Regions from separate parts of the Bacillus sp. GW823-FHT06A11 genome, predicted to be linked through region 3. Evidence: predicted binding sites of a transcription regulator. Region 3 holds the regulator's gene; each other region holds the start of a gene.

Region 1 (8,316 bases), on a different contig from region 3:
ATCGCTTGAATGTTATAATAAACTGGAATATGGAATGAATTCGTATAGTAATTATGGTTCGTTATACCGCTAATTACGCCAAATTCTTCTCTATCTTTTTTCACAAACTTTCCTGATAATCCTTCTGCTGGAGTTGCAATTATCGAGAAATTCAGTTGATGTTCTTCTGTCGCTTTATCCATTCTATCTCTCATAAAGGAAATAATTTCATACCCAAGTTTCCATGATTCTTCATCTTCCCCATGATGCTTTCCTGTTAAAGCTACTAAACATTCCGCAAGACCGATAAAACCAACACTTAACGTCCCTTGTTTTAAAATCGAAGCTACGGAGTCTTCAGGCTGCAATGCTTCTCCACCACGCCATACACCTTGTGAATATAAAAACTGAAAATCTCTTGCTCGCTTCGTACATTGATACGCAAATCTTTCTAATAACTGCTTAATTCCTAAATCTAAATAGTAGTTTAGCGCTTCAAAAAATGCTTCTTTTGAACCACTAATTAACGCTAATTTCACTAAATTGATAGACGTAAATGATAAATTCCCTCTACCAATCGCTGTTTCTTCTCCATGTATATTAGACATAACACGGGTACGACATCCCATGTAACATACTTCACTTTCTGGTCTTCCATCATAATGCACTGCATTAAACGGAGCATCTAAAAATGAAAAGTTAGGGAATAATCGCTCTGCAGTTGTCTCTAATGCTAATTCAAATAAATCGTAATTCGGATCACTTTCTTCAAAATTCACACCTTTTTTCATCTTGAAAATTTGAATCGGAAAAATTGGTGTCTCTCCTTTACCAAGTCCAGCTTGTGTCGCTTTTAATAGTTGTTTAATTAACATTCTTCCTTCTTTTGACGTATCTGTTCCGTAATTAATAGAAATAAACGGTACTTGTCCTCCGCCCCTACTATGCATACTATTCGAATTATGAACGAAAGCCTCACACGCTTGATACGTATCATTTTCCGTTTCTTTCCATGCAAATTCTTCTATTTGTTCTTTCGTAAGCGGATATGATTGTAATCGTTTTTTATGTCTCTCAATTGTTTTTCGTACATAAGGTGCTAAATCAATATCAAAGAGTGCAAACGATTGACCGCCATGCTGCATATTTTGATTCGCTTGAAAAATAATAGACGAAAGAGCCAATGCACTTTTAATGTCTTGTGGTTGTCTCATATGTCCATGTCCAGTATGAAAACCGTTAGCAAGCATTTGCGCTAACGGAATTTGCGAACAAGTCGTCGTTCCTGTCGCATAAAAATCTAAATCATGTGGATATAATATATTTTCATTTATCGCTTTTTTCACTTGATCTGACAATAAATTCTCAACAGCATAATATTTTGCACTCTCAGATGCGAACGTTCCCATTACACCCATTGGAGAGCGGCCGTCTACATTTGCATTTTCTTGCATTAAATCTTGTTCATTGCCGTGGACTATCGTCTCGAACACTTTCATTAATTCTTCTCCACGTGTATTATTTTGTAACATTTATAACCCTCCACCAATATGTTGTTGTCTTTTGATTAAAATGTTACTACATATAGTCTTGCTGTTTCTGCGAGAAATGTAACATTACTGTGAAATTTTTTTCACGAAATAATGAATTTTTCATTTACAAAAAAGAAATGTGCTCTTTACAAATGTATGGTACAATATACGGGAAAAACTCTTTTTACCCTTTATCAACACATTTGAATAAAGGAGACTGAACTTATGGTTACTACATATCTTTTATTTATCGTTGCCTACTTACTTGGCTCGATTCCATTTGCACTAGTTGTTGGAAAAATTGGCTACGGAATCGATATTCGTGAGCACGGGAGCGGTAATCTAGGCGGAACAAACACATTCCGTACATTAGGGAAAAAAGCAGGTTTTACCGTTACAATTGCTGACATTTTAAAAGGGACATTAGCAACAAGTCTACCAATGATTTTCGGATTAGATATTCACCCACTATGGTTCGGATTAGCGGCTGTTCTTGGACATGTCTACCCGATCTTCGCGAAATTCCGTGGTGGTAAAGCAGTTGCAACTTCTGCTGGGGTGCTATTATGCTATTCACCAGTTGTTTTTGCAATATTGGCTGTTGTATTTTTCACCCTTTTATTTACAACAAGATACGTATCACTTTCTTCTATGGTAACAGCAGTTGTTGCTGTTATTGCATCCATTGTTAGCGGGGATAAAATCTTCATTATTGCGATGTGTTTATTAGCAGGTATGGTTATTTATAAACACCGTGCAAATATCGGACGAATTATAAATAAAACTGAACCAAAAGCAAACTTTTCAAAAAAGCAAAAATAAGATCGTAACCCACATAACGCAAAAAGAAAACGTGAAGCATATTAATAGCGTCTTTTTGCGTTATTTTTTATACTAAAGAAAAAGCAACATAACTTGGAGGAACTATACATGAATCTTTCCGTAACAAAAGAAGCAGCACAATGGTATAAAACTGAATTAAACTTACAATCAAATGAAACACTACGCTTTTTCGTACAATACGGTGGTTGCAGTACTGTGCAAAAAGGACTTTCTTTAGGTATTCGTAAAGATGATCCTGCACACCCTGCTGTTCAAATTCAAGAAGAAGGTATTAACTTCTTTATTGAAGGCGATGATGAATGGTTCTTCGATGGACATAATTTATCTGTTACACTTAATGAAGGTGACGACTTCCCACAATTTAATTATGAAAAATAAAAAAGCGCGGCTTCTGCCACGCTTTTTTATTTTTTCTTAATTTCCTCATATTTCGCATACCACTCAGGATATAACTTTTTAAATGATACAGGGCGGAATCCTTCTTTTTTCGCACAAATATTCGTCGTACTTGCAGTAATACAAAGATCACCATCACCATTATATATTTCATATCCATATACAACGCGAAGCGGGCTCACAGTATCTACCCATGTTTTTACGATTGCCTTTTCTCCATAACGCATCGCTTTACGATATGAAATTTGTAAATCTAACACAGGAGAAATAATTCCTTCTTTCTCCATTTCAACATATGAAAAACCTAAATCTTGTATAAGTTTCGTGCGACCTAACTCAAGCCACACTAAGTAGTTTGAATGGTAAACAACACCCATTTGATCTGTTTCCGCATAACGGATTTCAACTTCATGTTCTGCTACAAACATATGTATTCGCCTTCTTTCACTTCTGCTACCTTGCATACATTTAATCATAATACAGTGACATCAAAAATAAAATAAAAACAGTGAATCTTTTACTGAAAGGAGCCAGCATATGATTCAAATTGTAACTGTTCGTAGTGGTGATAGCGTATATAGCTTGGCATCAAAATATGGATCAACACCTGACGAAATAGTAAAAGACAATGGACTAAATCCAGCTGAAACGCTCGTTGTTGGTCAGGCACTTATCGTTAATACGAAAGGAAATAATTATTATGTACAGCCTGGTGACAGCCTATATCGAATTTCTCAAACATATAATGTCCCCCTCGCTAGTTTAGCTAAAGTTAATAATTTATCTTTAAAATCTATTCTCCATGTCGGACAACAATTATATGTACCAAAAGGCACAAAACGAGCTGTAGAATCCATCGCTTATTTACAACCTTCAACTATACCGATTAAAGAGAGTTTAGTTAATGCGACACGCGCCATCAATCCATTTTTAACATACTTAGCCTATTTTAGTTTTGAGGCAAAAAGAGATGGCACATTAAAAGAACCTACTGAAACAGCTAAAATTGCTAATATTGCAACGCAAGGTAAAACAATCCCTATGCTCGTTATTACAAATATTGAAAATGGTAATTTCAGTGCCGATCTAACATCAGTTATTTTACGCGACGCAACGATTCAAAACAAATTCATTACTAACATTTTGCAAACAGCTCAAAAATATGGCATGCGAGACATTCATTTCGATTTCGAGAGTGTAGCACCTGAAGACCGCGAGGCGTATAATCGCTTTTTACGAAATGTAAAAACACGCTTACCTAGCGGGTACACATTGAGCACAACTCTCGTACCGAAAACAAGTTCAAATCAAAAGGGAAAATTTTTCGAAGCTCACGATTATAAAGCGCAAGGGCAAATTGTTGATTTCGTCGTCATTATGACATATGACTGGGGATGGCAAGGCGGTCCACCGATGGCGATTTCTCCTATCGGTCCAGTGAAAGAAGTACTTCAATATGCAAAATCTCAAATGCCTCCACAAAAAATTATGATGGGGCAAAATTTATACGGGTTTGATTGGAAGCTTCCATTTAAACAAGGAAATCCACCCGCAAAAGCAATTAGCTCTGTCGCAGCTGTTGCACTAGCTCGTAAATATAATGTTCCTATTCGTTATGATTTCACAGCCCAAGCTCCTCATTTTAATTACTTTGATGAAAACGGCGTGCAACACGAAGTTTGGTTTGAAGATTCACGGTCTGTTCAAAGTAAATTCAATTTAATGAAAGAACAAGGTATAGGCGGTATTAGTTACTGGAAAATCGGTTTACCATTCCCGCAAAATTGGCGTTTACTCGTTGAAAATTTTACGATTACGAAAAAAGGCTGACAAAAGTCAGCCCTTTTTTTCATATTACTGCTAAAAACTCATCTTTCATTTCCTCACAAAAAAGAAGAATGATAACATTCTCCTTTTTAACCGTTATCAACAATCGGTTGTTTACCTGTTTGATCTTGCATTTGCTTTCCTTTATTTCCACCAGCTTTTTTCGATTGTGTTCCAATATGATTTGGTGCAAAGTCTTTTGAATTTTTTTTCGGATTACCCATTACTATCGCCTCCTTAACACTAGTATCGTACTAGCGTTAAGAATTATTCAGCTTGCTTAAAAAGTTTCATTTCATAACGTTTTTCGATGCGCTCTTCAATGCGATCAATTGCATCACGATCGCTTAATAATTGTTGTTTATTTTCATTTACAAGTTCTTCAAACGATTTACGGCGACTTCTTCTCATGTTGTTCACCCTCTCTCCTTCACTTTCTTATTACATAGTATGAGCAAACGAAAAACTCTTTAATCAGATTTGTAAGAAAATTTTATGTTTTGGTACTCCTAAAAAAACTCCGTGTACAATATATTGCACACGGAGTTTTTCATACCATAATATTTAAATACTCTTTCAACTTTTCATCTGCATTCATTTCATTTTCTTTATAATCATGAAGCGCCTGTAATACAAAATCATACTGCTCTAAAATATAACTTTCTAATTTCATAACATCCTCTAAGCTATTAAGCATAATTCTCGTATTACCAACTTCACTTTTTAACGCCGGTTCACATTTTAAACTTGTACATATTTCTTTCACATCTTCTTCTAATATCTCTGTTAATACATATTTCTTTCGCCCTTTTACCTTTAATCTCATAACTGGATAAAAAGCTTTTATATCTAAATAACTTCCTACGTTCATACAACGTAGCCATTCTACATTACGTTTATTACGTGCAAGCATTTCTTTCACCGCTTCGTATACTACGATTTCATCAAGTGAGACCTTATTTACTTTTCTCTGTCCTTCTTCTTCAATAGCTGCACACTTTTGATAAACAGCAGCACACGTAATGCAATCGTCAAATGCATTATGAGAGCTTAAACGAATTCCAAGCATTCGCTTTAACGTTTCAAGTTTATGATTAGGCGCATGCTTCATGTATTTCTTCACTAAAAATACAGTATCAATTACTTTATTTTTAGGTTCAGGTAGCCCTAGCATATTTACATTACTTTTCAAAAAGCGCATATCAAAAGAAGCATTATGGGCCACAATAACATTTGTATGTAAAAATGCTAAAAATAAAGGTAATACCTCTTCAATCGTCGGTGCATCTGAAACACGATAATTGGTAATACCGGTTAAACTCGTTATTCGGTCCGGAATTGGTCGCTCTGGATTCACGTATGAAACAAATTGATCTACCAGTTCATGATTACGATATTTCACCGCTGCAACTTGAATAATTTTATCATTATAAGGGTTAAATCCTGTTGTTTCAAAATCAATTACAACATAATCTAACGGTAAGGATACATTCCCCACTCCATACACTCCTTTATCTCTAAACGATTATATTTCTTACATCATATCATGAAGTTATTACTACTTGAAAAAGAAAAGGCAGAAATGGGAACTCTCCACCTCTACCTTTTCACCATTATTTTAATTTAGCAACCCTTTTCTCCATCTCTTTTTGCGTCATCGGCCCAATAAACTTATCTTGAATGACACCTTTTGTATCTATAAAATACGAAGTTGGAATCGTAATTACTTTATACGCTGTTGTCACATCAATGTTCTTGTCCAATAAAATAGGAAAAGTAATTCCTTTTTCTTTAGCAAAATTGCTTACCTTTTCTTCCCCCCCACCTTTTTCTGAAGGCGTATAGTTGATTGCTAAAATTTCTACGTTTTCTTTATGTTCTTTATAGAAAGCCTCCATATCCGGCATTTCTTGTTGGCAAGGTCCACACCACGTTGCCCAAAAGTTTAAAATCACTTTCTTTCCTTTTAAATCTGATAGCTTTACATTCGTTCCATCTAACTTCGTTAATTCGAAGTCTGGCGCACTCTTCCCTATTTCAATACCATTACTTGCAATCATCTCTTTCATAGCAGCTTCACTTTGTTCTTGCTCCCCTTGTACCATCTGCTCTTTTTTACCAAACTGTTCATAAGCTGCATATCCCGCTAAACAAAGTAACACTACAATAATCGTAAGCTTCCGCCACATGTTATATCACCCTAACGTATTTATCTTCTTATAACTTAATTACTCAAATACTATATACCTTATTTTAGCTTATACGGACAAGCTTGGAAATATTCAGAGTCGAAATAATTAGAATATTCTCATTTGAAGTGTAATCTTTTCCTTTTTATCATATAATTAGAAAAACAGATGAAGTGTTGTTTATCTTCTTATGGGCCCATTCACCTTTTTACTTTCGTAGTTATATAAACTTCAACAAAAGGGGGATTTTTTATGAATTCATTCGAAAAAATAACATTATATATTCTTAGTTTTCTTTTATACCCAATCGGTATTATTACATGGATCATTTCACTCTTTAGTAACGATCTTGAAAAAAAGAAAGTAGGGCGTATTTGTCTTTACATCTCTCTAGTCTCATTCGTCCTTTTCTTAATCCTTGGAATTGCAACTTTCCTTATGACTGCTACTTTTAACGTAGATCTAAATCATTCAGAATCTATCCAATATCAAATAAATGATATTGAATAAAGATAAGGGCACTGCTCTTATCTTTATTCACATCTCTTTCAAAATGAATGACTATTTATTAATTTTTCAGGACTTCCACATGCAACAATACTTCCTTCTCTCATTATGACAACATGATCCGCTAGTATCACTTTCTCTACATCATGTGTTGCCACAATTCTCGTTACATCTCTTCCTAGTCCTTCAATCATATTCCAAACAGTTTCTTGATTACTCGGATCTAACCCCGCAGTCGGTTCATCTAAAATAATAAGATTCGGATTTGAACCAATCGCTCGTAATAATGCAAGACGTTTTCTTCCTCCTCCCGAAAGCTCTTCTCCACTTTTATGTAGTACAGTTTGAATCCCCTTAGGTAAATCTCTAATTATCGGCTTCATATTTATAAGGTCAATATTTTTTTCTAATTCGTTTTCTAAATACTCCTCCCGGAAATACATATTCTCTTTTACTGTCGTCCGAAAGAAACGAGGTTCTTGCCACACTGTAGTCATTCGAGCCTTTTGACCATAATAAACAACACTACCGTTAGATGGTTTATACAAACCTGTCATTAATTTTAAAAGTGTTGTTTTTCCTGCACCACTTTCTCCGACAATGATAACGAATTCACCAGGATTAATTTGCAAATCAATATTATTAATTCTACATTTCTCTTCTTCACTCTCCTGACATGAAACATTTGTTATTATCATCCCCATCGCTCTTTCTACATTACTATCTGCCACTCTTTTATCTAAAAAGGAAAAAACTCTATTTGCCGAAGCGACTGCAACTTGTGTCATCATTAATAAATCGCCCACGTAACGGACTGGGAAAAAGAGCATTTCAATTGTAGCTAACACTGCAACAAGTGAACCAACTTCCATTTCCCCTTTCATTATTTTTTGTGCGCCTACAATGAGAACAACGATATATGCTCCTGTTTCAATCACTGTTCCAACTACTCCAATGCAATGTTGCATCATCGTCTTTTTTACTTCCGATTTATAAGATTGTGCCGTTACTCCTTTAAATAAGCGAATGGCCCATTTTTCTTT
Region 2 (8,316 bases), on a different contig from region 3:
CAACTGTATCAATCACTGTTGGTTTTTCCGTTTTTAGCAAGTACGCGTTATAAGTTGTTCCTTTTGCTAAGATTAAACGATGAAATGGAACTTCTCTATTATCAACTTTTCCTACCCAATATATATCTTTAGTTAACTGAATTTCTTTGCACATATAACTCAATTCCTCCTCAATCAGATTCGATTTACCACTGAATTATATAAACTTTTTTATAATTAAAAGAGGACTAGAATCACATTTTAAAAAAATTAATAAAAAAACACCTGAGTAACAGCTTTCTACTCAGGTGTTTTTAAAATTTATTTTGTTGCTACAATTACTAATGCCGGACCATCAAGTGAATATATTTTTTTATCAAAATTAGCGTAAGTTTCTACTGACTCAAATCCACAATCTATTAATATGGGAAGTAATTGTTTTTTTGTAATTGGATATAACTCTATACTATTTGAGAATTCTTCACCACATGTATTTAATGTTACAGTAAATAGCACCTTTGTTCTCTCTATTGCATAATCTCGTTTGAATGAGAAATGTTCTTTCTTAATTACTGGAAATATGAAATTTTTTTGATTTAATACTTTTTCATAGTTTACAATTTGAACTATGAACTTTCCATTTTTCTTAAGTTTTTTAAAAGAGCTTTGAATAAAATCAGTAATTTCCTGTACATTGTCTAAATGAACCAACGTATTTCCAATACAATAAATACCATCAAATATCCCAGGTACATCGTCTATTTGCTGCATTCTAAGTGTATTTACAAAAAGTCTTCCCCTATGGGTTTTAGCCTTCTCAGAAATTTTATCAGCCATTTTCTTCTCTGGTTCCATCGCAGTTACAATCATTCCTTTTTCAACTAATGCATTAGCCACATTCCCTGTTGCCGCACCTACATCAATTACGGAGTCCCCCTCTTGTAAATAAGAAGCAATAAAATTCACTTGTTTTTCATTTCCCGGAAAAATTTCATCATAATACGGCATTAATTTTTGGTAAAAAGTCATTATTTATACACTCCTTTCTACAAACAGTATTGAAGAAAACATTAACACAATATCATATATAAATATAATATAAACAATATAAATCATTATTAGTCTTTACGAGATAAAATATTTAAATACTATTATTGTTGTAATAAAAACGTAAATAGCATTTATACTCTCTAAAATCCCCACCTTTAAGATTGAAATATTCCTTCCATACAGTACTATAGACCGTATCAAACTTGGGATAAAAATAATGGTAATCGTTGGTGATAAAATAAGCGTAACAATCACAAGTAATAAATGGTACCACCATGACAGAATGCGATACGTTGGATTCTTTTTTTCACGTATCATTGTTTTTACATAAAACGTACTTCCTATAAAATATAAAAATGTTATAGTCGCTATTATCAATATATTTTTATCGACTGTTTTCATTGTGAAGTAATAACTTATAATGCCCCCTATACAAAACAAAAGAATTGCACATACATCATTTAATAAGGCTCGTTCATTTTTTTTGCTAGAAAAATAAATGTTTATACAAAAAAACGGGAGCATAATAATAGAAAAATAAACTATACGCCATTCATAACTAAGAGCAATAGCTGTACATATACAAGCCTCACCAAAGTAAAGAAAAAAATAATATAAATAATACTTCTTTCGCGGCTGTTTTACATACATTAATAAGGGATATGTAGCTACATACACAAAAAACCACGCTAACAAAAGAGGTATATGATACCATGTCCATTTACCAGTTAAAATACCTAAAACAAATGGAATAAGCAGCATTCCCCAGGCTCCATGCTGCTTTGGAATAATTAACTTCATTCTTCCACACCTCACATTTAATTTTTTATCAAAATGTTACGTAAGAATGATAATAAGTAGCATATATATCATTAAATTTATAGATAAAAAACTTTACCAGTGAGAGAATCCCCCCACTGGTAATCATACTCCACCAATTTAGGGAATACCCATCCCAAATAGTAAAATATAATGAATTTCTCATACTCACTCTTCCCTTATAAGATAAACTATGTTTTTAAAAAATACTGTGAGTGAAATCACTGCATTCTATTTTTATACCTTTTATTTTATAGAATAAAACATTCTTCATTGTGTTTTTACTCTCTATTGATAACCTCACTCTTTGAACCTAAAACAAAAGAATTTTTATCTATAAATAATTAAATCATTCTATATCTTTTCATTTTTTATGAGCAAGATAATACGATAAACTTCTAGATTTAATCTCTTCTAAATAGAAAACATCACATACTTCATTTATTAGTACCATTGCAGAAATAAACTATATATAGTATCATTTATCGATGTTGAGTACTATATATTGAAAAGGAGTGAATTTAATGAACAACTCAGACAATGTAAAACAGCAAAAAAATACTTTATGGACAACTTTTGATAAAATTATAAACAGTAACGATCAAGACTTAATGCAAGAAAATGCAAATGTTGATGGTCGATCTCCAATGGGAATGATGGGAACATTTGCATCAGAGAGCGCAAAACTTTATGTAAGGGAACATTTGCTTTCTAAACAAGTAAAACAAGCTATTAATCAAAATATTTTATACCCACACGATTTAGATTTTTATGCAACAGGAACAACCACTTGTTCACAAATTCCTTTAGCACAATTGCTGAAAAAAGGGTTCCACACTGGACATGGCCATATGAGACAACCACAAGATATTAAAAGTGCATTAGCACTCTCGTCTATTATTCTTCAAGCTAATCAAAATATGCAGCATGGTGGGCAATCTCTTGCCATGTTTGATATAGATTTAGCACCATATGTGAGGAAAACATTTGAAAAAAATAAGAAAAAGTTAAAAGACTATCCGCTAACAAAGGAACAAATCGAAGTGTTTGCATGGAAAGAAACAGAAAACGATACATATCAAGCATGTGAAGCATTTATTCATAATTCCAATAGTATGCATAGCCGTGGTGGTGGACAAGTTCCGTTTATTTCAATTAATTACGGAACAGATACATCAAAGGAAGGAAGGCTATTAATTAAACAATTACTACAGGCAACACAAGCGGGATTGGGAAAAAGTGAAACTCCTATTTTCCCCATTCAAATTTTCAAGTTAAAAAAAGGTGTGAATTTTGAAGAAAAAGATCCAAATTATGATTTATTTGAACTTGCATTAGAAACAACAGCAAAGCGATTATTCCCTAACTTTTCATTTTTAGATGCGCCATTTAATGCAGCGTATTATAATGGGCACCCAGAAAGTGAAGTATGTTATATGGGTTGTCGTACTCGTGTGATGTCTAATATTCATGGTGAGGAGACAGCAATTGGCAGGGGAAATCTATCATTTACCTCTATTAATCTAGTAAAATTGGCTTTAATAAATGATTCAAAAGAGGGATTTTTCGAATCGTTAAATCATTATATCAAACTTGGCATTCGTCAATTGCTAGAAAGATATTCATATCAATGCACAAAAAAGGCAAGAGACTTTCAATTCCTATATTCACAAGGGATTTGGCGCAATGGAGAAAAACTACAACCGGAAGACTCAGTTACTGAGATTTTAAAGCAAGGAACATTGAGCCTTGGTTTTATTGGACTTGCGGAATGCTTGGTTGCCTTAACAGGAAAACACCATGGGGAAGATAAAGATTCATGGCAACTTGGAAAAGAAATTGTTACCTTTATGAGAAATAAAATGGACCAAGCAACAGAAGAACATTGCTTGAATTTCACTTTAATTGCAACTCCTGCCGAGGGACTATCAGGGAAGTTTATCAAAAAGGATTGTGCTGAGTTTGGAACTATTACAGGTGTAACCGATCATGATTACTATACAAATTCATTTCATATTCCAGTTTATTATCCTATTCAAGCAATTAATAAAATACGTTTAGAAGGACCGTTTCATGCTCTTTGTAACGGTGGTCATATTACGTATATTGAACTAGATGGGGCGGCAGCGCATAATCAAATGGCTTTAAAACAGATTGTTCAAGCAATGGCACAGTATGAAGTAGGATATGGTTCAATTAATCACCCAGTGGATCGTTGTAAATGTTGTGACTATAATGGAGTGATTGAAAATGAGTGCCCTAGCTGTGGAAATATAGAAGATCATCATATTGAAAGAATTCGCCGTATTACTGGATATCTTGTAGGGGACATGTCAAAATGGAACAATGCAAAGCGTAGTGAAGAAGCAGATCGTGTGAAACATAAATGAAGGTAATGAATATTATTCATGATAGTGTAGTAGATGGTGAAGGATTACGGACAGTTGTGTTTTTTGCCGGTTGTCCGCATCATTGTTTAGGTTGCCATAACCCCAAATCATGGAATCTTTATAATGGTACCGAGATGAGTGTGAAAGAAATTATAAAAGAAATTTCCACAAATCCTCTAACTGATGTAACATTTTCAGGTGGTGACCCATTTTTTCAAGCTATCGAGGTCAAAGAAGTTGCAAAGGCTGTAAAAAGTTTAAACAAAAATCTTTGGATTTACACTGGCTATACACTAGAAGAGATACAAAACTCACAAAACAAAGATATGATTGAGCTGTTACATTATGGAGATGTTTTAGTTGATGGAAGATTTGAAATCAAAAAAAGAGATTTGACTCTTCCATTTCGCGGAAGCTCAAATCAACGTATTATACGCCTAAAATAAGTATAATTCCCTTGCTTTTTTTCAATTATTAGTCATCACTAACCCAGTATTTATGAGCGGAAAGTGTCTGCTCATAAGTACTGGAAATATACAATAAAAAAATTTATAATACAGGTTAAAAAAAGAGACATGCTCAATTCTTACACTTTTTCCGCAATGCTTTTGGAACATATATACAAAAAGGTTCGCTTTCCATGTAATCCCCCGTCATCGCAAATGCCCTAGAACGAGATCCCCCACAAACATATCGAAACTCACAAACACCGCATTTTCCTTTATAATTGTCTGGATTACGAAGACTTTGAAAAACAGGAGAGTTTCGATAAATTTCAGCTATCGGTGTTGATTTAATATTCCCCGTTTTAATTGGCAATAGCCCACTTGGGTATACATCTCCAATATGAGAAATAAATACAACTCCATTTCCATCATTTACTCCTTTTGGAGCGCGTCCAAATTCATTAACTCCGTCCGTCATCCCTTCCATCAATACATCTCTATATTGAATAATTTGATCTATCTTTTTAATTCCCTTCATTTTTTCTTGAAGAACAACGCGTCTATAGTGCTGAGCAGCTGTGGTTTTTATATCAAAAGAAACAGTTTTACTAAGCTGATATAGCCAGCGGAACACTCTTTCATGTTGAATTGGTGAAATCATATCTTTCTCTTTACCACGTCCTGTTGGGACTAAGAAAAATACACTCCACAACACACAATCTAATGCTTCTACTAAATTTGCCATATCTTTAAGTACACTCAAATTATAATTAGAAACAACTGTATTAATTTGAATAGGGATTTTTAATTCATTTAAATGATGAATTGCATCCATTGTTAATTTAAATGACCCCTCTGTTCCTCTAAAATGATCGTGTACTTCAGCTGTTGGTCCATCTATACTAAATGCCCATCTAGCAATCCCAACATCTTTTGCTTTTTTAATCGCTTCTTTAGTAACCTTTGGAGTAGCACTGGGGGTAATGGAAACCCGAATACCTTTCTTCACCGCGTATTCAGCAATATCATATATATCCGAACGCATTAATGGATCCCCACCAGTAAAAACCAGCATCGGATTATCCATTTCATATATATCATCAATTAGTTTTTTTCCTTCTTCTAATGTTAACTCAAAAGGATCGCGATAATGCTGAGCTTCAGCACGACAATGTAGACATTTTAATTCGCATGCTCTTGTTAACTCCCATATTACAATAAATGGGTTTTTATTATAATCACGATTTATCAAAAAGAAAGCCTCCCATCAACTTACATACTATATTGTAAAATTATATGTGCATTTATGTTGTGAGATTTATCACGCATAAGTTTTTAGCATTTAAAAAATCCCTCCTAAAATAGATGAAATTAAGATAAAAAAGCACTCTCCTATTTATAGGAGAGTGCTTTTTATTTTAAAAATATCTTAAATATTTATATTTTATTTCTTTTTTATATAAATTCGATTTACTTATTATTTCTATTAGATTTCATCAAATCATCTAGTAATAAATCTAATTCTCTACTATAACAAATTACCTTTTCATGAGTGAATCCATACTGCTTAACAAGCGATATTAATTCCTCTTTTTTTTCAATTACTTGATTTAACTTCTTATAATTAGACATAGCTTTGTACACTCCCATCTTACCTACATACAGGTCATCTAGGCAGCATTTTTGTTAGATGTTCTATTTAAAACAATGCTGTTTATAATATATATTTCCCCTTAACACCCATATACAATATATTTACAAATATCAAATACAAAATCTATGAACTTAAAAAGTTATACCTACTTAACTTATTACACACCTTTATATGCTTGTTTATAGACTTCTTTTAATTCTGAAATCAATGGGAGTTTCGGATTTGCTGGTGTACATTGATCTTCAAATGCTCTTTCCGATAAGACATCCACAACATTTTCAAATGCTTCTTGTTTTACTCCTTGTCCTGCAATACTCATATTAATATTCAATTCTTTTCCAAGGCTGATAATTGCTTGTACCAAAGATTCTACCCCTTCTTCTACTGTACTTGCTGGCAACCCCAATGTTCTTGCAATATATGCATAACGTTCATCTGCCACAAAATGCTCATATTTTGGGAACAATGCATGTTTTCTCGGCTTAATAGCATTATAGCGAATTACATGCGGCATTAAGATTGCGTTAGCGCGTCCATGTGGAATGTGAAATTCTGGTCCAAGCTTATGCGCCAAACTATGATTAATACCAAGAAATGCATTTGCAAAAGCCATACCTGCAATTGCAGAAGCATTATGCATTTTCTCACGTGCTTCTTCATCATTTCCATTTTTATATGCTCGCGGTAAATATTTAAATACTAGATCAATGGCTTTTAAGGCCAATCCATCTGTATAGTCATTTGCCATAATAGACACGTATGCTTCAATTGCATGTGTTAACACATCCATTCCAGTGTCTGCTGTTACATGAGGTGGCACTGTCATTACAAACTGTGGATCAATAATCGCTACATCTGGTGTTAATTCATAATCAGCAAGTGGATATTTTATATTATTTTTTTTATCTGTAATAACCGCGAATGGTGTCACTTCTGACCCTGTTCCTGATGTTGTTGGAATCGCAACAAATTGTGCTTTTTGCCCTAATGTTGGAAACTTACATGTACGTTTTCTAATATCTAAAAACTTTTGTTTGATTCCAAAGAATGTTGTTTCTGGATATTCATAAAATAGCCACATTCCTTTTGCTGCATCCATTGCTGAACCTCCGCCCAATGCAATAATTACATCAGGTTTGAAGCTTCTCATCATCTCAGCACCCTTGAATACTGTTTCATCTGATGGATCTGGTTCTACCTCTGAGAAAACACCTACTTTTACATCATTTAAATGCTGTTGTAAGTAATGTGTAACTGTGTCCACATATCCCAGGTCTACCATTCCTGGATCCGTTACAATGAATGCTCGTGAAATGTTTGGCATCTTAGCTAAATATTGTGTCGCATGTTTTTCAAAAAAAACCTTAGGTGGTAATTTGAACCATTGCATATTATTTTTTCTATTTGCCAAACGCTTTACATTTATTAAATGTGTAGCTGTTACGTTTTGGGAAACAGAATTCTTACCATATGATCCACAACCTAATGTTAAAGATGGAATAAATGCGTTATATATATCACCAATCCCACCTTGTGCTGACGGTGAATTTACAATAAGACGACAAGCTTTCATTCTTAAACCAAATTGTTTTTGTACTTCTTTATTTGTAGAATGAATAACTGCTGAATGCCCTAAGCCACCCAAATTTAACATTTCTTCACAGTATTTAAATCCTTCTTCTCGTGAATTTGCTTTGATACAAGCTAATACTGGGCTCAATTTTTCACGTGATAGTGGATATTCTGCACCCACTCCCTTAATTTCAGCTACAAGTATTTTTGTATCTTCTGGTACCTTAATGCCTACTAATGAAGCAATATAATGTGCTGATTTCCCAACAATATCACTATTTACTGCACATGTATTTTCATTAATAACAAGCTTCTCTAATTTTATTCTCTCTTCTTCTGTAACAAAATAACAATTGTTGTCTTGCATTTCTGTTTTTACACTATTATAGATTTCCTTATCTACAAT
Region 3 (8,316 bases):
ACGTCTGTCAAGAAGACGCGATGTGTTTTACTAACAACAAGAAATATTGTAACAAACAACTAACATACTTGCAATACTTTTTTATGATAAGTGTTACATGGTTATTTTTTCTAGTTTTTCTCTTTTATATTACAAAGAAAAGCCGCGGTATACCGCGGCTTTTTCTTATCGTTTTCCTTCTACTTTAATCATGTCAACAAAAGCATCTAATGCGATTGTTTCTGATTTTTGTTCACCATATTTACGTACGTTTACGCCGTTTTCAGTTACTTCATTGTCACCTACTACAAGCATGTACGGAATTTTTTGCATTTGTGCTTCACGGATTTTGTAACCGATCTTCTCTTCACGAGTGTCTAATTCAACACGGATACCAGCACGACGCAATTCGTCTTGTACTTTCTTCGCATAGTCTAAATGTACTTGCGGAGAAACTGGAATTACTTGTACTTGAACTGGAGCTAACCAAGTTGGGAATGCACCTTTGTATTCTTCAATTAAGAAGGCTACGAAGCGTTCCATAGTTGATACAACACCACGGTGAATTACAACTGGACGATGTTGCTTACCGTCTTCGCCAACATAAGTTAATTCAAAGCGTTCTGGAAGTAAGAAGTCTAATTGCACAGTTGAAAGTGTTTCGTCTTTTCCAAGAGCAGTACGAACTTGAACATCAAGTTTTGGACCGTAGAATGCCGCTTCACCTTCAGCTTCATAGTAATCAAGACCCATTTCATCCATAGCTTCTTTTAACATACCTTGTGCTTTTTCCCACATCTCATCATCCGCATAATACTTTTTAGTATCTGCTGGATCACGATAAGATAGACGGAATGAGTAGTTCTCTAAACCGAAATCTTTGTACACTTCTAGAGTTAAGTTTACAACACGTTTTAACTCTTCTTTAATTTGATCTGGACGAACGAAAATGTGCGCATCGTTTAAAGTCATTCCGCGTACACGTTGTAATCCAGATAACGCACCTGACATTTCATAACGGTGCATTGTTCCAAGTTCCGCAATACGGATTGGTAATTCACGGTAGCTGTGAATATCATTTTTATAAACCATCATATGGTGAGGACAGTTCATTGGACGAAGAACTAATTCTTCATTATCCATTTCCATTGATGGGAACATGCCATCACGGTAGTGATTCCAGTGACCAGAAGTTTCATATAACTCTCTACTTCCTAATACTGGAGTGTATACGTGATCATAGCCTAAGCTTGCTTCTTTATCAACGATGTAACGCTCGATAATACGACGAATTGTTGCACCCTTTGGTAACCAAAGTGGTAAACCTTGTCCTACTTTTTGGCTATTAGTAAATAGTTTTAATTCTTTACCTAATTTACGGTGATCGCGCTCTTTCGCTTCTTCAAGCATACGTAAGTGCTCATCTAATTCTGCTTTCTTAACGAATGCAGTACCGTAAATACGTTGTAACATTTTATTATTGCTATCGCCGCGCCAGTAAGCACCTGCAACGCTTAATAATTTAAACACTTTAATTTTCCCTGTAGATGGAAGGTGAACACCACGGCAAAGGTCGAAGAATTCGCCTTGCTCATAGATTGAAATAACTGCATCCTCTGGAAGATCGTTAATTAAATCTAATTTTAACTCATCACCAATTTCTTCAAAGCGACGAAGTGCTTCTGCACGTGGTACTTCATGACGAACGATTTCTAAGTTTTCGTTCACGATTTTTTGCATTTCTTTTTCGATTTTCTTGAAGTCTTCAACTGTAATTGCTTCTTCCATATCGATATCGTAATAGAAGCCATTTTCAATTACTGGACCAATGCCAAGCTCAAGCTTAACATCTTTATATAAACGTTTTAACGCTTGTGCTAAAAGGTGGGCTGTTGAATGGCGTAAAATATATAAGCCATCTTCAGAATCTAATGTAATAATAGAAACTGCACCATCTTCTTCGATTGGTGTAACAAGATCGATCATCTCATCGTTTAATTTTCCAGCTACAGCTTTTTTCTTTAAGCCTGGGCTAATAGAAGCTGCGATTTCTTCAGTTGTTACGCCTTTTGGAAACTCCTTCACAGCTCCATCAGGGAAAGTAATTTTAACTACATCTGCCATCACTGGTCACTCCTCTTTTTCTCAAAATAAAAAACACTCATCCCGTAAAAAGGGACGAGTGTTGAATTCGTGGTTCCACCCTTGTTCCAATTAACATAATTGTTAATTGCTCAAGTTCAACATAACGGTGTTGTCCGTTAGCAATTACTAGAAAAACCGTTCACTGCTAAAGTTTAGAGGTGGTAAGTAATAATCCCGTACTAGGAAGCTCACACCCTAAGGCTTCCCTCTCTGAAAATCGTAGAAAACTACTCATGTCCTCATCATGACATTTCGATATATTTCATTTATGTAGGTAATTATATGCTCAAAAACTTAGAAAATCAAGGGCGTTACCTTTATTTTTTAAATTTTTCACATTGCGCTCAAAATCATGTAATCCATGTAATTTGACCCGTTCTTGAAACACATTTCGCAAAGTAATAATCATATTATGGTCTTGTTCTTTCGTATATAAATAAATCTTTTTGGGCGAAATAGAAAGAAGCGGCGCAATTACTTTCGTATCAATATATACATCATTTTGCTTTAATAATTCCTCATCTATATATTGGACCAACTTCTCCTGTTTTAAACGTCTTCCTTTATCATCATAAAAGATAAAGCTTTCATCAAAAATAAGATGCACGCAGGACAAGCGTGATTTACGGCTACTTACTTGTTGCCGAAGCGTCTCAATGAACATTTGGTATTCTTGCTCCATCTTATATTCATCAATTGCCACTTCCGCAAGTTTAGCCACCATTTCCCTATATGTACGAAGACGAAAACGGATATATGATGAAAACGAGAATGAGAGCGGATCACAAAGCCAATTATTTAAAGAAGACTTAATATATGACTCAAATGCGTTACGCGTTAAATCCTGAGCTACCCCTTTTCTTCTTCCCTTTAAAATCTCATGTGCCATGTGCAATATTTGATGACACTCTTCTTGTTCTTCATAAAAAAACTTTTCTTTTAAGATCGTATAAATCCACTCATTTTGTTTCACATTCACAATAAAATACACCATTACCGGCAATAAGATCTTTTCAATATAATTTGATTCACGTACTGGTATGTGAATCACCACTTTTTGTTCCTGTAAATACACACTCGTTTCCTTATATAATACTTCCGCTCTTTTCAGCAATTGTCTATATACGTGCATAGCATCATTTTTTTCTTCGAAGCAAATTTCAATCACTTTTGTCCCCCCTTTTATCCCTGCTCTAAAGGACTGTATCTATACGTTACAAATCCTATAAGAGTCCGTCCCGCGTGAATTTCACTCTTAGTAGAATTACATTTCCTATCGTTAGAAAATCCACTCAATATGGCTTGCTAATTTTATATATATTAAGGGAGGGAGAAAAAAATGATACAAGCTACTATGAATTTTTTTATTGTATACTTTACTTATTACTAAAGGGGGGTATCTGAATATTTGAATATAAATTCATAAAAGTCGAATTTCATTGGGGGCTCACTCGCTCAAAACTAGCTGAAGACTACCAAGAAATTATTCAAGAACATGCTAGAGATGACTGGAGGTTCGTACAGATTGTTGCCCTACGATTGGCAGTTCTGGACAACCTGAATATTTCGATCTCATATTTGAAAAGAAAATATCACTATAATACAAAAGAGCAAGCTTCTCAGCTTGCTCTTTTACTTATGACGACGGTTTTTCCCACCAATTGGAATTGGTTTGGCTAAATATTTAATTCGTTCCATAATACGTGCTGCCTTCATTTCTTCAGCCTCACCACGTTGTGTATACGTTAAATGATGTTCCAATTGTTTAAAATCAAAATTAGACGTAAAGAACGTCGGTAAGTTTTCTAACATACGGAATTGCAAGATTGCACCAAGTACATCGTCACGCACAAAGCTCGACATCGCTTCTGCCCCGATATCATCTAACATTAAAACTTGTACGCGTTTAACCGCATCAATCTTTTCGCCAATCGAATTATCTTGAATCGAACTTTTAATTTCACGTAAAAATTCCGGGAAGTATACGAGCATCGAACTTATTTTCTTTCGAGCAAGCTCGTTCGCAATTGCTCCTAAAAGGTACGTTTTTCCTACACCAAATTTACCGTACAAATATAAACCTTGTGCTTTTTTACCTGGTTCATATGTACTTAAAAATTCATTCGCTGCGCCAATTGCATCGATACGTGCATTTAAGTCAGAAGGGTCTAAGTTTTCCATAGTTGCCTGTAAAATATCCGTTGGCATATATACACTTTGAACGAGTTTTTCATATTTCTTTCTCTCGTCATATGCTACTTTTCTAACGCAACGATCGTATTGAATATCAATCATCTTCCCTTGAATAACAAGCTTTGGCTCGTATCCTTGTAGCATATTTTTACATGCACCTAAATCCGGACAATCCACGCAACCTACACTTTGTCCAATATATTCATATAACTTCACAAGACTGCGCTCAATCATAGAAGTCGTTACTTCACCTTTATGTTCGTCAATAAATTCTTTTACACGCGGGTGCGCCATTACTTCTGCCTTTAATACTTCATATCTATTTTTAAAGTTTTCATTTTCCATTAATTTTGTAAATGAATTTTGAATATGCTCCATTTTCTCACCTCAAAGAGCGTTCATTCTCTTCTATTAATCACGCTTATATTTTTTTAACACTTCTTCTAATCGTTTTCGTTCATCTTCTAGCGTACTTGCATCTTTTTCTACACTTACATCTTTCTTCGCCGTTTCTTTCTCTTGTTCTTTCGGCTCTTCTTCCTTAAGCCAATCTGGCACCATTTCTTTTCGTACCGTTTTCTTCGCCGTACGGCCTTTTTTCTTCGTCTCAGCCCACTCTTGATATTGACGGTTCTCTTCTTTCGCTAACGCCATCGCGTCCGCTACTGTACCGACCTTTTTACGTGCCCAATGCCCAGCAATCTTCTCGACATACGTTTTCGCAAGTTTCATATCTGAGCGTAGCATAACGTAATAAATAAGTACATTCACAACTCCTGGTGTCAATTTTTGATTAATCATGACATCTTCAACGATTTGCAAGTCCGCTTTCGTTGCCTCTGCACCACCAGAAATCTCTTTCAATAGTTGTTTTGGCGAGATTTCCTCTAGCTGCTTTATTAACATCTCCTCTTGTGATGAAGGCTCTTTCTCTTTCATCGTACGTGCAGCATGAGGCTGTACTCTTTCACTTAGTACCGGTAATGCTTGACCATTTTCAAATTGATACCAATCGCGCGCTCCTTTTCTAAGCCTTTCCATATCAATTGTTTGCATCTCTGTCACCGCACCAAGAACGATATTTTGCATCGATAACACATCTACACCATACACGTAAGCAAGTGTTATAACGCAGTCTCTTACTTGATCTGTAATCGCCTTTTTAGGAACAAGAGCGGACAATCCATCTACAAATAAAGAGAAATCAAAGAAATCATTCCAAACTTTCGGAGCGTCTCCCTTCTCGTTACTTGGCATAGTTGTCGTTTTTGGAATACGAAGGTCTTCTTGCGCATGCTCAAGCTGTCCTGGATTAAACGAACCAAACACATCATTGAAAGAGCGCGTAACATTTTCATAAGAAGCAAAATCAAATTCTTCTTCTAAGAAATATTGCTTTACTTGATTATATTTTGTCCGACTCAATCGATTGTATAAAAAGATACTTAAAACAATATCATCAAAAAACTGCTTCGGAGATAAAGGTGGTTGCAACTCATATATGAACATTCGAATATCTTTTTCTTTCTTAATATATACCTTCAAAAGCCCAATTGCCTCTAACTTTACTCGTTCCTCATATATTTCAGGAAGTTGCATTTGCATAGTCACCATAAGGGAATGATGTGTATTCTCTTTTCCAAATACACGATCTTGCTCTAGCTCCCCCCATAGTGTCATGTATAAGCTAAAAGCTCTACTACCTATTAACGGCTGATACAACATCGTTAATACTTTTCGGTCGTAATTATGCAGTAGCCCTTTCGCACTTACTTTATAACGATCAATCGGCAATAGCTCCATCCATGACTGTTTTTCCATTCTTGCTTTTCCTTTCTCTCATCCAATCTATCCTCTACTTCATTCCTTCTATCTTCATTATATAAATTCTTAGTGAAAAAGAGCTATTAGCTTTCGCTTCTAGCTCTCTTATCCTATTACTTACGGTATGTAAAGAGAATAAAATACAACTTCTACTCTCTTTCTTTTTGCAGTATATCTTTTAATTCTTCAATAAATACATTTAAATCTTTAAATTGACGATATACAGAAGCAAAACGTACATAAGCAACATCATCAATATCGCGAAGTTCTTCCATAACAATTTCACCAATCATATCACTTTTCACTTCTGATATACCTAAATTACGCAGTTCACGTTCCACGCTTTGTGTTACTTCTTCTAATTGTCTTAAAGATACTGGTCTTTTTTCACACGCTTTAATTAAACCGCGTAAAATCTTTTCTTTATTAAACTCTTCTCGTGTGCCTTCTTTTTTAACAACGATAAGAGGTGACTCTTCTACCCTTTCAAAGGTCGTAAAGCGACTTAAACAACTTTCACACTCTCTTCTTCTTCGAATAGAGCGCCCCTCGTCTACCGGACGCGAATCTAACACTCTTGTACCATTATGAGAACAGGATGGACAACGCAATTCATTCACTCCTTTACACTATACTCTTTATTTTTCTCTACTCAATTCACCTAAAATATATATACAATATTATATAACTCATTCTAACTCTCTTACCACTTTAAGTTTCAGCGCATCACTTTATCATCTCATACTTAAAAATAAGATGGTATATAGGGCACTACCTCATTTGCAAGAGTCCAATGTATTCAACTAACGAGTACGTTATATTTTTCCTTTTTTATAAACTAAAAAAGAGGTGCATTATACACCTCTTTACATTTTAAATCAATTATGTTCTTTTTTAAAGAGCTTTTGTTTCTCTCTGCTTAATTTCGAAGCTACCAGTGCCTCGAGGAAGCTCGATGCTCTCACGCGTTTTCGCGTTTAAACCTTCTGCAATATATTCTGCAGCAACATTTGGATCAATACGATCCCCACAAGTATAAACATCAATACTTGCGTAACCGTGCTCCGGAAAGCTATGAATTGTTAAATGTGATTCTGAGATAATTACTACTCCACTTACACCTTGTGGTGCAAATTTATGGAAAGCAACCTCACGCACTTCAGCACCAGCTCTTAGTGCTGCATCCACAAATAATTGTTCAATATACGGCATGTCATTAAGCTTGTCGAAATCGCAATCCCAAAGTTCAGCGATCACGTGACGACCCATCGTATCCATAGTATCCATTCTACAGTTCCCCCTTGTAAATTTATTCTAACTGTTCGAATTGAAAACTAATTTGCAATTTGGCTTGCTCCACTACCACGGGGGAAAGTTAGTCCAGAGAGGTCCTAACCCTTTAAGTAGTGACTACGTACCTCAGCTCTTAAGTTTACGAGTGTTAGTATACTTTGTTTATTTTCATTTTGCAACAACAGTTTTTTCGATTTTCTGTCATATTTTCCTCTTTACTTTTCCCTAAAAAAAATAAACGATTCACAAATGCAGTAATCACAACGTTTCGTGGTATGTCCACTTTTTAAAATATACTTATATAATTTTTTTCCTTTTCAGAAAAAAATAAAAAAAGAGGGCAAATATTGCCTTGCCCTCTCCTCCCTTATTCACTTAAATGTGTTGCACATTTTCTTGTTTCGCTAACTCTTCAACAACTAACGTTACAAGATCTACAACACGACGAGAGTAGCCCCACTCGTTATCATACCAAGCAAGTACTTTCACTTTACGATCACCCATTACCATTGTAGATAAACCATCGATAATAGCTGAATGTGTATTTGTATTAAAGTCGATAGATACTAAAGGCTCTTCGCTGAATTCTACAATACCTTTTAACGCACCGTTTGCAACAGTTTTGAATGCATCATTAATAGCTTCAACTGTCACATCGCGTTTTACATCTACTACTAAGTCAACAAGAGACACGTTTGGTGTTGGTACACGAAGTGCCATACCATGAAGTTTTCCGTTTAAGTGCGGAAGAACTTTTGCTAGCGCTTTCGCAGCACCTGTCGTTGTCGGAATGATTGATTGTCCGCAAGCACGTGCTCTTCTTAAATCTTTATGTGGGTTATCAATATTTTTTTGGTCATTTGTATAAGCGTGAACTGTCGT
Region 4 (8,316 bases), on a different contig from region 3:
TTATAACGGAATCATTGGTGATGGTTGCGGTGAATGTCCAGCATGTCAACTTCGTAAAGCAGGATTAGATACGTACCTACAGGAACGCGAAGGAGCGAACAACTAATGGATAACTTTTTTGGATTTCGCATCGTAGAGAATTTGCAAAAAATGGACAAGGATATTCAGCGTAAACAACTCAAATACCATAATAAAAGAGTAATGGTCAGCAAGGAATTTACATTTGATGCAGCACACCATTTACACTGTTATGAAGGGAAATGTAAAAACTTACATGGTCACACATATAAAGTTGTATTTGGAATTAGTGGATATGTAAATGAAATAGGTCTTGCAATTGACTTTGGAGATATAAAAGAAATTTGGAAGAATGAAATCGAAATTTATTTAGATCATCGTTATTTAAACGAAACGTTACCTGCAATGAATACGACTGCTGAAAATATGGTCGTTTGGATTTATGAAAAGATGGCAGAAGCACTAACAAAAGAGAATCGAGTGAACGAATATAAAGGAGCTCGCGTTGAATTTGTTCGTCTATTTGAGACGCCGACTAGTTATGCGGAAGTAAGACGGGAGTGGATGCTCGATGAGTAAAATCCCTGTCTTAGAAATATTCGGTCCGACTATTCAAGGTGAAGGAATGGTTGTAGGGCAAAAGACAATGTTTATCCGTACAGCTGGTTGTGATTATAGCTGTGCTTGGTGTGATTCTGCTTTTACGTGGGATGGATCAGCTAAAGATCAAATTAGACAGATGACACCAGAAGATATTTGGGATGAGCTTGTTGCAATTGGAGGAGAAAAATTTTCTCATGTTACGATTTCAGGCGGAAATCCGGCATTACTGAAAAATATTGAGTTTCTTCTTTCAATATTAAAAGAAAATGGAATGCGAACGGCAATTGAAACGCAAGGGAGTAAATGGCAAGATTGGTTACTTCAAATTGATGAGGTAACAATTTCTCCAAAACCACCAAGTTCGACGATGAAAACAGATTTTCAGAAGTTAGATGCTATTATTCAGAAACTAGCAGGAAAAGATATTAGTTTAAAAGTAGTAGTATTCGATGATCATGATTTTGAATATGCAGTTAAGATGCACGAACGTTATCCAGGTGTACCATTTTTCCTGCAAGTAGGAAACGATGATACAAAAACAGTGGATGATGCGATGCTTATTAAAAAATTATTAGATAAGTATGAGTGGCTGATTGATAAAGCTGTAAATTGTAAAGAGATGAATGATGCAAAAGTATTGCCTCAGCTTCATGCGTTAGTATGGGGAAATAAACGCGGCGTCTAACGAGAAGGGATGTTTAAAATGACTGGAAGATTAGATGAAGATTTAAAAGATGTAACATTATTAGGAAATCAAAATACAAAATATTTATTTGAATATAGCCCAGAAATATTAGAGGTATTTGATAATAATCATCCAAACCGTGATTATTTTGTAAAATTCAATTGTCCTGAATTTACAAGTTTATGTCCGAAAACAGGACAACCAGATTTTGCAACAATTTATATTAGCTATATTCCAGAGCAAAAAATGGTAGAGAGTAAATCTTTAAAGTTGTATTTATTTAGTTTCCGCAATCATGGTGATTTCCACGAAGATTGCATGAACGTTATTATGAACGATTTAATTAAATTAATGGATCCACGTTACATTGAGGTATGGGGGAAATTCACACCACGTGGTGGCATTTCAATTGATCCATACTGCAACTACGGTCGCCCAGGGACGAAGTATGAACAAATGGCTGACTACCGCATGATGAACCACGATCTATATCCGGAAACAATTGATAATCGTTAATAGAAAGAAAGAGCCTGTATAGTATACAGGCTCTTTCTTTCTATTATATTATGCATTTTGATTAATGACAGTATAGTTTTTATGACTTACAACTGTAAGAGGTTCCATATCTAGTTCTCTAAAATTCTTCATAATTGTTATATCAACAATAACAGAGTTTTGATTTACTTTTTGAACACGGCCTTGCATTCCACCTTTAAATTCGATGATATCTCCAGTTTCTGCGATCTGCATAAGCAACTCTCCTTGTTACAGTTTTCCCAAAAAAAGAATAAATTTGGGTTTTTTTATTTCCTCCTATTTTGAACCATATTTCCTACTTTGTAAATGTTTCCAAAGTAAAAATTCGAAAAATATTCACTTTTTGTAAGAAAATATGTAGAAAATCCATGTTATTTGAAAAAAATAGCAAAAATGCGGGAATCTTTATATCGAGGTATAATGAAAAAGTAGAATAACCTGCTGAAGTGGGAGAAATTAGAGGCGGTAAAATGATGTTTGAATTTGTGGGGAGTGTTATAGCTTTAATTTTATTTTTATTTTCTTATATGCATTTAAAAAAGATTCGTCAATATGATACGAGTACATATTTTGATGGGATGGATGGTATCCATGCTTCGATAACGCATGATAGTGGTGGGGAGATGTAAAGGTATATGACTTTCTTTTCTTGCGTGGTATGATGTTTAGAACTAGTGCATAATAGAGTTCGTAAGTGATGAATGGAGAGTGAAAAGAATGAAGATTTCTTTTATTCGTCATGGTTGTTTAGGTCGTATAAGAGAACCGATGACAATTAATTCATTTCACGAATGGATGAAACAGTATGATTCCGAGTCAATGATACAAAAAGCTAAAATGCCGATAGAAACAATAGAGGCAATTGAAGCAGCGAAATTTGTCTTAACAAGTGATCAAAGGCGTGCTGTACAATCAGCAGCTGAATTAACGGATTCTTTATCTTTTATGCAAAACTCTCTTTTTAGAGAAGCTGAAGTTCCTTCATACTTTTTTGCTCCGAAGTGGTTGAAATGCACAATTAAGGTATGGATGTTCATTGGGCGCACATTATGGATACTTGGCTACCATAAAGATGTTGAGTCTTATAAGGAAGTAAGAGAGAGGGCAAGGCAAGCGGCTTACCTGTTACATCGTTATGCTCTCGTACATGGAAGTATTGCTCTTGTAGGTCATAATTATTTTAATTCGATGATTGGAACGGAGCTGAGGGCAATGGGATGGTCTGGTTCTCCTATTTTGCATAGAAAGCCATGGGGATGTACAACATATACGTTTCACGAGGCGATGGATGGAAATATATTAAATACGAATTTAACATAAAAGCACACGATTTATATAAATCGTGTGCTTTCTTTTTAAGATATAGAAATTTTGACGTTTAATGGTTTTACGAGATGAGCATAAGGTTCGCCTACTAGCATAACAATTTCATCTTTTTTATAACCTAACTTTTCGTATAGTGAATAGGCGCGTTTGTTTTCTAAATTAACAAGTAAAGCGATTTTTTCATGCCCTTTTTCAGTTGCATAGATTTCGGCAGCTTCAATTAATTTAGAACCAATACCTTTTCCACCGTGTGCACTTGAAACTGATAATGTATCAATGTAATACTCATCAAGCTCAGCTTCTTTTTCTAACGTAATCGATTCATCTTTATGTAATTCTCTTAAGTGATGTACAATTGGTGCGTCAAGCTGTGTTGCTTCACTACCGTGATAAGCGACAATAATTCCAACTGCACTTTCGTCTTGTTCATAAATAAAACAGTTTTCGTAGCTCAGACGGTTATTTTCTTTTGAGAACCATGTCTCAAGTCCTAGTAATACTTCTGCTTCAACTGTGCTACCTGTGATTTTTTCAGCAATTTCATGCAGAGCATTATACAATAAAGGAGCTATTGCCATTGCATCTGTCTTTTTTGCTTTCCGAATCATAGTATCCCTCCTAGTTCTATTTGTATATTGTAGCATAGTGGTATGGAACTTTGCATAATTGAATGCCGAAATGTTTGATATAGAGAAGTAGCTATGTTAGTATATGATATTTAGTGGACATATAGTAAAACGATATTGTTTGCGAAATAACGAAAATAAAATCATGGCATAACAACAAGATAAAGTGAAATGTTAATCAGTAAGATTTTTTGTTCATTCCACGACTGATTAGTAGTCAACACCAATCGGACTACCCGCAAATAGCGGGATAATTTTACAGTTGTTGACCTATAGAATATACGATAGAATAAAATATTGCAGAGAGGTGAAATACATGGATAAAGAATTAGCAAATACAATTTTAGATCAGCTGAAAAATGGTGAAATAACGGAGTATGTTGTTACGAAAGATGTATTTTATACGTTCAGAGAAGTTGTTGTAAATAGAGAAGACTTTAAGCATTTCATTGGTAACGCACAGCGAGGCGGGCAAGTGATTTATACATATTCAGAAACGCCACGTTCATAAAGGGGAATTTTGATCAGCAGGGCATCCCTCACTGATTAGTAACCTTCACCAACTGGACGTTTAATGCGGAATAAATAAAAGATAAAGGAGAGGGGAATTATGGGCGATTTTAAACAAGGCATTTTACCACATTGGGATTATATGTGGAAAGATAGAGCCGGCAATAGATTTATGGGAATGGTTATGTATCCAGAGAAACGAAAATGTTCAGCAAAAATGCTTCAGAAAATAAAAAGAGCATATGAAGAAGCGATAGAAATTAAAGTAACTGTACAAGTTCAACATACATATCAGTATGTAGAAGGAATGATTGTATACTTTGATGAAGAGGCTCCTGTATGTACAATGCTTGATAAAGATGAAAATCCACATCACATATTTGTAAAAGATATTTTGCGTATTGAGCACTCTGAATAAACTTTTCATAAATAAATTGAAGTTCCATAATAATAATCTTTTTCTATAATAGTTATCTTTTAGTATGTAACGAGAGACGAAAGTATATGTATAATATATTTAATAAGGTAAATTTGATAAATGTAATCGTTTTTTAGAGCAGATTATCGTTTTATATCTGTTCTTTTTTGCGTGATGCTGGAGAAATATATTTCTTCAGCATCTACCGTTTTATGACAAAATATATTGTTAACTTTTTTAAAAATAAGGTTAAATTCGTTGACAACTTTTTTGAAAAGCACTTTATTGACATGAGTTTTAGAATGTTGTTTCATAGTCATTGTATTGAAAAAAAACGGCTATCATGTCGAAAAGTAAAAGTTAAAAAAAGAAAGAATTTATACATATATCTTGTGTCTTATTTTGAAACGTAATACAATATATAGAGAAATCAAGAACAACATATAGAGAATATAGATTTGAGAGGGAGGGTCGGAAATGTTAGTTGCATATGATTCTATGACAGGAAACGTGAAGCGTTTCATTCACAAATTAAATATGCCGGCCGTTCAAATTGATGAAGATCTAGTAATAGATGAAGACTTTATTCTTATTACGTATACAACAGGTTTTGGCAATGTACCAGAACGTGTTTTAGACTTTTTAGAGCGCAATAATGAAAAATTAAAAGGCGTATCTGCAAGCGGCAATCGTAACTGGGGAGACATGTTCGGTGCAAGTGCTGACAAGATTTCTACTAAATATGAAGTGCCTATTGTATCAAAATTTGAGTTATCTGGAACAAATAACGATGTAGAATATTTTAAGGAAAGGGTGCGGGAGATTGCGACACATTGAACTGAATAATGAAATCACGCAAATGCAGGACGGTTTTTATCAGCTTCATAAAGATAAAGAGGCATTAGAAGTCTTTATGGAAGAAGCTAGAGAGAATACCGTTCCTTTTAATAGCGTGGCAGAGCGAATGGAGTATATGAAAGAACATGATTACTATTACAACGTTCTGGACGAGTATAGCTTGGAGGAAGTAGAGGAAGTATATAACATCGCTTATGGTGAAAACTTCGAGTTCCAATCTTATATGGCAGCATCTAAGTTCTACAAAGATTATGCGTTAAAAACGAATGATCAAAAACAATACTTAGAAAGCTATGAAGATCGTGTAGCAATTGTTTCATTATACTTAGGACGCGGTGATGTTTCGAAGGCAAGACAATTCGCAAGCATGATTGTAAAACAAAACTACCAACCAGCGACACCAACCTTTTTAAATGCGGGAAGAAGCAGAAGAGGAGAAATGGTGTCTTGTTTCTTGTTAGAGATGGACGATAGCTTAAATTCGATCGGCTTTAACATTAATACTGCGATGCAATTATCGAAAATCGGCGGGGGAGTAGCTTTAAACTTATCTAAGCTACGCGCACGTGGTGAGCAAATTAAAGGTATCGACAACGCTGCAAGTGGTGTAGTACCTGTTATGAAATTGCTTGAAGATTCGTTTTCATATGCGAATCAACTTGGCCAACGAAAAGGTGCCGGTGCAGTATATTTAAACATTTTCCATTGGGATATTATTGAATTCCTTGATACAAAAAAAATAAATGCCGATGAGAAGAGCCGTATTCAGTCTCTATCAATCGGAATTATCGTTCCAAGTAAGTTCTTTGAGCTTGCTGAGAAAAATGAGCCTTTCCATGTTTTCGCACCTTATACGGTTTATAAAGAATATGGCAAGCATTTAGATGATATTGATATTGATGAAATGTACGATGAATTAATGAGCAATCCGAAAGTGAAGAAGAAGCCACTAGATATTAGTGCACGTGATATGCTTATTAAAATCGCTATGATTCAGCTTGAGTCTGGTTACCCATACTTAATGTTTAAATCAAATGCAAATAATCAACATCCATTGAAGGATATTGGAACTGTGAAGATGTCGAACTTATGTACAGAAATCTTCCAGCTTCAAGAAACTTCAGAAATAAATGATTACGGTACAGATGACATTATCCGTCGTGATATTAACTGTAACTTAGGATCGTTAAATATCGTAAACGTAATGGAAAATAAAGAAATTCGTGAAGCGGTTCATGCAGGAATGGAAGCTTTAACAGCTGTTTCTGATATGACGATCATTCCGAATGCACCAACCGTGAAAAAAGCAAATGACGAGCTTCATTCAGTTGGACTTGGAGCAATGAATTTACACGGGTATTTAGCAAAAAATAAAATCGCTTATGAAAGTGCAGAAGCGAAAGAATTCGCTCGTACATTCTTTATGATGTTAAATTACTACTCTATTGAGAAAAGTATGGAAATCGCTACAGAAAAAGGCGAGACATTTAAAGACTTCGATAAATCTGATTATGCGAATGGCACATACTTTGAAAAGTATGAAACGACAGATTACAGCCCAGTAACTGAAAAAGTTCAGCAACTATTTGAAGGAATTCATATTCCAACAAAAGAAGATTGGACAAGTTTAAAAGAGCAAGTGCAAAAGAATGGTTTATACAACTCATATCGTCTTGCCATTGCTCCAACACAATCAATCAGTTACGTTCAAAATGCAACTTCAAGCGTAATGCCGATTGTAAGTCAAATCGAATCAAGAACATATGCGAACGCGACAACATATTATCCAATGCCGTATTTATCAAAAGATACGTTCTGGTACTATAAATCTTCTTACGATATGAATCAGTTTAAATTAATTGATTTAATCGCAGAAATTCAAGAACATATTGACCAAGGAATTAGTACAATTCTTTACGTTAATAGTGATATTTCAACACGTGAATTAGCACGTTACTACATCTATGCACATAAAAAAGGCTTAAAGAGTCTGTATTATACGAGAACACGTAAATTAAGCGTGGAAGAGTGTGTGGCTTGTACCGTTTAATATAAAAAGTGAGACATGATGAGCAGGGTTTTCTGAACCCTGCTCATGCTTAGTTATCATATTTAGAGAAGGGGCGATTTAATGCGTGCGGTAAACTGGAACAAAAAAGAAGATGATTTTAGTTTAATGTTTTGGAAGCAAAACATCGCTCAGTTTTGGACAGAAGAAGAAATTGCGGTTTCGTCTGACAAAAATACTTGGGTGCAATTATCGAAAGAAGAGCAAATTGCTTATAAGCGTGTATTAGGTGGTTTAACACTTTTAGATACGAAACAAGGTGGCGAAGGAATGCCACTTGTACTTGTTCATCTTGAAAATTTACAAGCGAAAAGTGTATTAGCTTTCATGGGAGCTATGGAAGAAGTACATGCGAAGAGTTACAGTCATATCTTTACAACGTTAGCTACTGAAGAAGAAATTGATGATATTTTTGACTGGGTAGACAATCATCCATTACTTGAGAAAAAGGCCGGTATTATTACTGGTTACTATCGTCGTTTGTTAAAGCCTGAAGTAACGAAAAAAGAGCTATATATGGCAATGGTAGCAAGTGTGTTCTTAGAAAGTTATTTATTCTATAGTGGATTCTTCTATCCGCTTTACTTAGCTGGTCAAGGAAAACTAACAGCAAGTGGTGAGATTATTAACTTGATAATTCGTGATGAGTCAATTCACGGCGTATTCG

What was found. The regulator NrdR, encoded in region 3, represses ribonucleotide reductase genes. The targets are predictions, from matches to a motif close to AACACNATATATNGTGTT.
Region 1: a site for NrdR is predicted at 1,554-1,571, ahead of AC1Q8L_RS24360 (anaerobic ribonucleoside triphosphate reductase). Genes of this name have one in related genera too.
Region 2: a site for NrdR is predicted at 2,311-2,328, ahead of AC1Q8L_RS27550 (anaerobic ribonucleoside triphosphate reductase). Genes of this name have one in related genera too.
Region 4: a site for NrdR is predicted at 5,135-5,152, ahead of nrdI (class Ib ribonucleoside-diphosphate reductase assembly flavoprotein NrdI). Genes of this name have one in related genera too.

The regions. Positions count from the first base shown of each region.
Region 1 is NZ_JBXAHS010000006.1:142,827-151,142, forward strand. It holds gene AC1Q8L_RS24360 (anaerobic ribonucleoside triphosphate reductase) at 1-1,511, opposite strand, end outside; gene plsY (glycerol-3-phosphate 1-O-acyltransferase PlsY) at 1,737-2,333, shown strand; gene AC1Q8L_RS24370 (HesB/YadR/YfhF family protein) at 2,442-2,732, shown strand; gene AC1Q8L_RS24375 (acyl-CoA thioesterase) at 2,759-3,178, opposite strand; gene AC1Q8L_RS24380 (glycoside hydrolase family 18 protein) at 3,288-4,580, shown strand; gene sspN (acid-soluble spore protein SspN) at 4,667-4,801, opposite strand; gene AC1Q8L_RS24390 (FbpB family small basic protein) at 4,845-4,988, opposite strand; gene AC1Q8L_RS24395 (3'-5' exonuclease) at 5,128-6,075, opposite strand; gene AC1Q8L_RS24400 (TlpA family protein disulfide reductase) at 6,191-6,766, opposite strand; gene AC1Q8L_RS24405 (hypothetical protein) at 7,019-7,276, shown strand; gene AC1Q8L_RS24410 (ABC transporter ATP-binding protein) at 7,315-8,316, opposite strand, start outside.
Region 2 is NZ_JBXAHS010000009.1:161,022-169,337, forward strand. It holds gene AC1Q8L_RS27535 (FprA family A-type flavoprotein) at 1-154, opposite strand, end outside; gene AC1Q8L_RS27540 (class I SAM-dependent methyltransferase) at 301-1,008, opposite strand; gene AC1Q8L_RS27545 (YwiC-like family protein) at 1,105-1,830, opposite strand; gene AC1Q8L_RS27550 (anaerobic ribonucleoside triphosphate reductase) at 2,373-4,238, shown strand; gene nrdG (anaerobic ribonucleoside-triphosphate reductase activating protein) at 4,235-4,684, shown strand; gene AC1Q8L_RS27560 (TIGR04053 family radical SAM/SPASM domain-containing protein) at 4,818-5,936, opposite strand; gene AC1Q8L_RS27565 (Spo0E family sporulation regulatory protein-aspartic acid phosphatase) at 6,155-6,316, opposite strand; gene adhE (bifunctional acetaldehyde-CoA/alcohol dehydrogenase) at 6,496-8,316, opposite strand, start outside.
Region 3 is NZ_JBXAHS010000002.1:229,353-237,668, reverse strand. It holds gene thrS (threonine--tRNA ligase) at 166-2,103, opposite strand; T-box leader at 2,151-2,379, opposite strand; gene ytxC (putative sporulation protein YtxC) at 2,411-3,292, opposite strand; partial or broken gene AC1Q8L_RS09695 (DUF4177 domain-containing protein) at 3,529-3,725, shown strand; gene dnaI (primosomal protein DnaI) at 3,757-4,695, opposite strand; gene AC1Q8L_RS09685 (replication initiation and membrane attachment family protein) at 4,729-6,138, opposite strand; gene nrdR (transcriptional regulator NrdR) at 6,291-6,752, opposite strand; gene speD (adenosylmethionine decarboxylase) at 7,036-7,419, opposite strand; gene AC1Q8L_RS09670 (glyceraldehyde-3-phosphate dehydrogenase) at 7,810-8,316, opposite strand, start outside.
Region 4 is NZ_JBXAHS010000001.1:1,093,884-1,102,199, reverse strand. It holds gene queC (7-cyano-7-deazaguanine synthase QueC) at 1-106, shown strand, start outside; gene queD (6-carboxytetrahydropterin synthase QueD) at 106-597, shown strand; gene queE (7-carboxy-7-deazaguanine synthase QueE) at 590-1,306, shown strand; gene queF (preQ(1) synthase) at 1,325-1,822, shown strand; gene AC1Q8L_RS05495 (YkvS family protein) at 1,871-2,056, opposite strand; gene AC1Q8L_RS05490 (hypothetical protein) at 2,317-2,472, shown strand; gene AC1Q8L_RS05485 (hypothetical protein) at 2,561-3,163, shown strand; gene AC1Q8L_RS05480 (GNAT family N-acetyltransferase) at 3,199-3,777, opposite strand; gene ykzS (protein YkzS) at 4,112-4,306, shown strand; gene AC1Q8L_RS05470 (hypothetical protein) at 4,406-4,723, shown strand; gene nrdI (class Ib ribonucleoside-diphosphate reductase assembly flavoprotein NrdI) at 5,201-5,560, shown strand; gene nrdE (class 1b ribonucleoside-diphosphate reductase subunit alpha) at 5,547-7,631, shown strand; gene nrdF (class 1b ribonucleoside-diphosphate reductase subunit beta) at 7,713-8,316, shown strand, end outside.